3 regions of the Paenibacillus sp. FSL W8-0439 genome follow, and region 1 is predicted to be linked to each of the others. Evidence: riboswitches for the same ligand, from Rfam matches in the RefSeq annotation. Region 1 holds a riboswitch; each other region holds the start of a gene.

Region 1 (2,265 bases):
TGCTTCATAAGTTCTGGCTCCTTTCGAAAAGCAAAATTTAGATAGTAAATTAGCTAATACATAATCGTAGTTGGAAAATCCAGAATTTCGTATCTGACATGATCGCTTTTTTAGAGTGAAGAGGATTAAGATCAGCGTGACCGTTTATAAAAGGGGGCTGGGACCACTTCCGCACGCAGGCGTTTACCTCGAATTTCGACCTCTAACGGTGTAGATAGGGTGCTAAAACGACTGTCCACCAAGGCTAGCCCCAAATTACGCTTCAAGGTGGGCGATTGAGTCCCCGTTGTGACCTCACCAATGTGTTGGCCTTCCGCGAAGACTGGATAATGAGCGCGCGGGATACCGCGGTCAATCATTTCCAGCCCGATCAACTTGCGAGGAATTCCTTGTTCTTTCTGGTGTTGCAGTGCTTCTCTGCCGATAAAATCTCCTTTATTCAGCTTGACGAAGAAACCTAAACCAGCCTCAAGCGGTGAAATGGTGGCAGATAACTCCTGTCCGTACAGCGGCAGCCGTGCCTCAAACCGCAGTGTATCGCGAGCACCAAGCCCAGCGGGAATTAGCCCATACGATTCACCGCAACGAAGCAAACCATTCCACACGGCGGGTGCTTCCTCAGCAGGTATATAAAATTCAAAACCGTCTTCCCCGGTATATCCGGTTCGGGAGACGAGTGCTTTTGCTCCGAACAATTGCACGTTCTCATGGAATCGGAAAGATGCCAGATTCGTAATATCTGCATCTGTCACGGCTGCGGCAATATGTGCTGCTTCCGGTCCTTGTAATGCCAGCAATGCGATCGCATCAGACACATTCTCCAGATGAACCGATGCAGGTACGTGGCGCATGAGCCAATCCCAATCTTTGTCGATGTTGGAGGCATTCACAACGAGCATGTAGCGCTCTGGTCCTTTGCAGTATACAAGCAAGTCATCCACTACGCCTCCATCGGGGTAACACAGGAGTGAATATTGTGCCTGGCCCGGTTCCAACTGGCTGACATCATTCGTGGTTACCCATTGCAAAAAAGCCTCGGCTTCTTTGCCCTCAACCAAAAACTCGCCCATGTGCGAGACATCGAATAAACCCGCGCATTGCCGGACGGCCTCATGCTCTTTTTGGATGCCGCTAAACTGAACGGGAAGCTCCCACCCGCCAAAGTCAATACAACGAACCCCGGGCTGCGTCCCGTAGGACGAAAATAATGGTGTTCTTCGCAAATTAGACATTTTTTCACTCCTATCCAATGTAATCGGCTAAACAAAAAAGACAGGCTGAAAGAAACGTATAGACGGCAGTCCATACTCTTCTTTCAGCTCTGTCCTTGATACCAGAAAGTTACCCCGGTGTGAACCAGGTTTCCCCTTGGGTGATCCGCTCTAATCGCGAATGCTCTCCAGAGATGCGTCCGGCAGAGGTCCTTTTGCCTGAGAGATTCACCTGCAATGCAAGTTTACTCCTTCGGCGCTACCTTTTGGATCAACGGTAGGTTACCCGGTTTTGCAGGTAACAACTTGATCCGAGTTCGCGTGCACAACTGTCTCAGAAACGACAACAGCTATGCGAATCTTTTGGGTAGTCTCTCCCTCCGCGTTCATCCGCGTTTGCAGTTGTCGGGGTATTTCCAAAAGCATTTGCTATAACCCATTAATACGCAAATTCATTCAAAATGTCAATAAAAATGTCATATAAAACAATCCAAAAAACATTTAATGTATAAATAAGGATATGTAAGCGTTTGTTACAAGTTATCATTTTTTAATATTCTATGCTATATGAGATAACATGAAGTATTTTTGTTAGTATTATTGACATGAGTGTTCATGTTGTCATAATCTTAACCTGTCTAATACAGGTGATTAAAAGCATTTTATTCATGTGGAAGTGAGGCGAAAGCAGGATGAGTGAAGTGAAGCGGGAACTTTGGTATACAGACGAACATGAGTGGGTTCAGCGTACAGCAGACGGGACGTTGCGGATCGGCATTACAGACTTTGCACAGCATCAACTGGGTGATATTGTTTTTGTGGAATTACCTGGGGCGGGAGCAACGATTGAACAGGGGGCAGAGATTGGTACAATTGAATCGGTGAAGACCGTATCCGACCTTTTTGCTCCGGTGGCGGGAACCGTATTGAAAGTAAATGAAGCTCTGGAAAGCACACCTGAGCTGGTGAATGAATCTCCCTATGAAAAGGGTTGGATGATTGAAGTAGAGATGGGCAATGATGTCGAGGAAGCTCTGAGCAAGCTGCTGTCTGC
Region 2 (2,265 bases), 180 kb from region 1:
CGTCAACCCGGTCATCACACAAATAACCATCGTATCAATAAACACACCCGTCATGGAAATCAGCCCTTGTTCCGCAGGCCATTTGGTTTTGGCAGCTGCGGCTGCAATCGGTGCGCTCCCCAATCCAGCTTCGTTGGCAAAAATACCTCTGGCTACCCCACTGCGCATGGCCAGCATAATCGTAGCTCCTGCAAATCCGCCGGTTGCCGATGTAGTTGAAAATGCCGAATGAAGCACAAGCGCAATTGCGGCAGGAAGTTGGTCAGCAAATCGAATCAGTACAATGATACAAATTAATACATACAGGCCTGTTTTAAAAGGAACGACCTTCGTCGATACCTTGGCAATGCTTTTGAGTCCACCAATGGTCACAAGACCTGTAAGGACAGCAATTGTCAGCGCCGTTACAATCTGCGGAACGCCAAAGCTGTTTTCAGTCGAAGATACAATCGCCTTGACCTGAGGGAATGTTCCAATTCCGAACAACGCTACCAGCATCCCTGAAAAAGCAAACAGCATCGCCAACGGTTTAAAACGGCGTCCCAGGCCTTTTTCAATATAATACATCGGGCCGCCGGAAAATTGTCCATTCCGATCCTTCACCCGGTATTTTACCGCAAGTACACCTTCCGCATATTTCGTCGCCATCCCAAAGAAGGCTGCAACGACCATCCAGAACAAGGCACCCGGCCCGCCCAGCTTAATGGCTGTCGCTACACCGACAATACTTCCTGTACCGACGGTAGCCGCCAATGCCGTACTCAAAGCCGCAAAACTACTTACATCCCCGCTACCTTCATTCGGGGCCTTACCGATGAGCTTGATCGCCAGGGGCAGGCGGAATACCTGCAACATTTTTAGACGTATGGTCAGCCATAACCCCGTTCCCATAACAAGGATGATGAGAGGCGCCCCCCATATCCAACTGCTAATCGTTTCTAACACATGTACCAAATTCATTTCAACCCGCTCCTCCAGCATAGTAGAAAACAAAAAAGAGTCAAATCTGTTGATTCGACTCCTGGAGAGGTTAAAGGCACGAAAAAATACAACCATCTTGTGCAGGATTTCATCTCTAAAAGCTTATAAAAAGCCTAGGGCTATCCCTGTCACAGGTTATTCGCGTCTCTGTCCTTTTGCCTGAGAGTTTAAGCAGATGTGATCTGCGGTGCACCTTCGGCGCCCAATTAAGGGTCTCTCCAGAGTTCTGTCCGTTTACGGTCCCTGCTCGTTGCTGTAAATCAGCCTAAGCACCTGAGAGTTTTGCCCCTTCGGTTGGAACTTTCATTCCATCTCCCGCAAACATCAACCAGACATATGAAATTTTTATTCATTATACAGAAAAATTTCAGCTTATTACAAGTGAAAAATTTGTGAAGCCCTCTGAAAGAATCAATAGAGTGTCTATACAAAAAGCGGGTACAGCAGATTGCATCCTGAGGATTTTCTCTGCTGTACCCGCCAAAACGATATGGAATTATAATTCTTCACCGTTGGTTGCTATCACATTTTTATACCAGTTAAATGAGTCCTTTTTGGAGCGTTGAAGCGTTCCGTTACCGTCATCATCCAGATCAACGTAAATAAATCCGTAGCGCTTGGACATTTCGGACGTAGACATGCTCACAAGGTCGATAGGTCCCCAGCTGGTGTAACCAATCAGATCAACACCGTCAGCAATCGCTTCCTTCATTTGGGCAATATGCTGACGCAAGTAATCAATGCGATACGTGTCATGCACAGAGCCGTCTTCTTCTACCTTATCATACGCACCCAGGCCATTTTCCACGATGAACAGTGGCTTTTGATAGCGATCATAAAACGTATTCAGTGTAACACGCAGGCCGATCGGATCGATCTGCCATCCCCAGTCGGAAGACTGCAGATACGGATTTTTCACACCGCCTATCAGGTTCCCTGCTGCCTTTTCGCCTTCTGGCCCTACCGATACGGTCAAGGTCATATAGTAACTAAATGAGATAAAATCGACCGTGTTATTTTTCAAAATTTCGGCATCGCCGGATTCTGTCTGGATCACAATATTATTTTCTTCAAAATAGCGGTTCATATAGTTGGGATATTCCCCACGAGCATGCACATCCGTAAAGAACAGGTTCATTTGATTTTCATGCTGTGCTTTCAGAATATCTTCTGGGTTACACGTATGTGGGTAGCTTTCAATGCGGGCCAGCATACAGCCGATCTGAGCGCCCGGAATGATCTCATGTCCCCGTTTGGTCGCCAATGCACTTGCTACAAATTGAT
Region 3 (2,265 bases), 3.8 Mb from region 1:
TCGCTTCCACTCACCAGTTCCACAGCGCTTGGACTTTTTACTCCACCAAAATTATTGTAGGCACCAAGCGTACCTGTCACGCGAATTTTGCTGCCGACCAGTTCAGGATGACCTGTTAACCCAAATTGCCCTCTGTACGCAGATGTCAGCTGCACATCCAATAGATTAGACGTGCTACGTTCATTGGCCTGGTCGGCAATCAGTACGTTAAAATCATTCGCAAACGGAGCAGAAAAATTAGCTGTTTTCGATCCGGTAGCATGTCCGACGATGTAGCCTTCCACCGTCACTGTACCTCCACTGCCTTGGCGCTGAAGTGCTTCGTCTACTGTCAATGCTCCCTCTGCCTTGACCTGACCGAATGGAACGAGGATCCCAATCAACAGCGATACGATCGCTGCTAGATGCAGCACCCCTTTCAAGCGTGAACCTGTGAACCGCAAGCCTTTTACCATACGTCAATATCCCTCCTATAATTCCATAAATGTACTTGTCCTCTATCAGATTAGCTGTCAATCTTCTAATTCCTTCCTGATTTCATCCATAATTATGTAAATTTTAATCTTTTTTATCGGAAACTCGCCTGTTTATGTAAAAATTGAAACCTGCGATTGACACCGAGCACGGCATACATTACGCTAAGAAAGATATGTAGAACGGTATACGCGAATGAAGATGACGGGAGAGTCTGTCCAGGGGCTTACACGCTGGCGGCACCGAAGGAGCAAGACGTCAGCACCCGGCTGGCGGATAATCTCTCAGGTCCATGTATCGTCATCTGACGCAACTCTGGAGAGAGCGCAAGCCACCCAAGGGGTAAGGCGGTAAGGACACCGCACGAAACTCTCAGGTAACGAGGACAGAGATAAGGGAAACTTCCTTATCCTGTCCTTTTTTGCGCTCACATTGTACGTTAGCATTAGGAACCGTCATAGCTGCGCACAAACGCGGAAATACCATATACTATGGTACTAGAACATACAGGGGGCCACACCATGCGTTTCAAAGATGTATTTTCCATTATCGGTCCGGCCATGACCGGACCTTCCAGTTCACACACTGCAGGCGCGGTGCGGCTTGCACGCGTTGCCCGTCACTGGCTCGGGATGCAGCCGGACCGTGCCCGCATGACACTGTACGGCTCCTTCGCCGACACCTACAAAGGACACGGTACAGACCTAGCACTCATCGCAGGCCTGCTCAATTACGATACAGACGACCACCGAATTCCAGATGCCGAGCAATGGGCGGAGCAGGCTGGAATGGCCGTGGAGTTTGCCGTCAGCGGACTACCCGCGCCCCATCCAAATACCGTCCGTTTTGAACTGTGGAAGGGTGAGGATCAGCGCACACTGCTGGGCTCCTCCATCGGCGGCGGCAGCATCCATGTCCAGCAGCTCAACGAATTCCGAGTCAACCTGACCGGGGAGCTGGCTACGTTGGTGCTTCTTCACTCGGATAAGCCCGGCACATTAGGTGCGGTGACTTCAGCACTCGGCGCTGCCGACATTAACATTGCCTATATGCATGTGGATCGCAAAGGCCGAGATGGTGAAGCACTTACCGCCATCGAAACGGACAGTCCTCCTACGGCTGAACTGATCGCAAAACTACGATCCTTACCACATATGTACGAAATTAAAATGATTAATTTGAAAAAAGGAGCTGAATCTGATGCGATTTAGCCATCTGCATGAAATCAGCGCCATATGCGCGGAGGAATCCACCACGATTGGCCGCCTGATGATTCAAGAGCAGGTACAAGAGACGAATACAACGGAAGAAGAAATCTTCCGCCAAATGTCTGATTATTATGAAGTCATGAAGGAGGCCGTTCATCGTGGTCAGACGCAAGACACCGTATCCCGCAGTGGATTAACGGGCGGTGACGGCAAGCGTCTGGCCGAGTATCTGCGGGCAGGGGAAACCTGCTCCGGCGACGCCTCCGCACTCGCCATGGCTTATGCGCTATCCGTGTCGGAGGTTAATGCGTCCATGGGGCGTATTGTGGCTACGCCCACTGCTGGCTCTTGTGGAGTCATCCCCGGTGTGTTCATTAGTGCACAGGAGCGGTTCGGCTGGGATGATGAGCATATGGTGCACGGCTTGTTCGCAGCCGGAGCCATTGGCTACGTCATCGCCAACAATTCCTTCATTTCCGGCGCGGAGGGAGGCTGTCAGGCTGAGATTGGCTCAGCCATCGGGATGGCCGCTGGCGCGATGGTGGAGCTACGCGGCGGCACACCTGAGCAGGCCGTTCACGCC

The links. A riboswitch is a leader RNA that binds a small molecule or an ion and turns the genes downstream of it on or off. The one in region 1 is predicted to bind glycine.
Region 2: another riboswitch for glycine. It lies ahead of MKX36_RS19120 (alanine/glycine:cation symporter family protein); the one in region 1 lies ahead of gcvT (glycine cleavage system aminomethyltransferase GcvT).
Region 3: another riboswitch for glycine. It lies ahead of sdaAB (L-serine ammonia-lyase, iron-sulfur-dependent subunit beta); the one in region 1 lies ahead of gcvT (glycine cleavage system aminomethyltransferase GcvT).

The regions. Positions count from the first base shown of each region.
Region 1 covers NZ_JBBPAK010000001.1:4,286,043-4,288,307, reverse strand. Annotated here, with positions in the region: gene gcvPA (aminomethyl-transferring glycine dehydrogenase subunit GcvPA) at 1-8, opposite strand, end outside; gene gcvT (glycine cleavage system aminomethyltransferase GcvT) at 132-1,232, opposite strand; glycine riboswitch at 1,312-1,408, opposite strand; glycine riboswitch at 1,422-1,495, opposite strand; gene gcvH (glycine cleavage system protein GcvH) at 1,904-2,265, shown strand, end outside.
Region 2 covers NZ_JBBPAK010000001.1:4,461,045-4,463,309, forward strand. Annotated here, with positions in the region: gene MKX36_RS19120 (alanine/glycine:cation symporter family protein) at 1-960, opposite strand, end outside; glycine riboswitch at 1,119-1,213, opposite strand; glycine riboswitch at 1,225-1,309, opposite strand; gene MKX36_RS19125 (glycoside hydrolase family 1 protein) at 1,478-2,265, opposite strand, start outside.
Region 3 covers NZ_JBBPAK010000001.1:437,183-439,447, reverse strand. Annotated here, with positions in the region: gene MKX36_RS01940 (DUF6359 domain-containing protein) at 1-455, opposite strand, end outside; glycine riboswitch at 670-784, shown strand; gene sdaAB (L-serine ammonia-lyase, iron-sulfur-dependent subunit beta) at 996-1,685, shown strand; gene sdaAA (L-serine ammonia-lyase, iron-sulfur-dependent, subunit alpha) at 1,675-2,265, shown strand, end outside.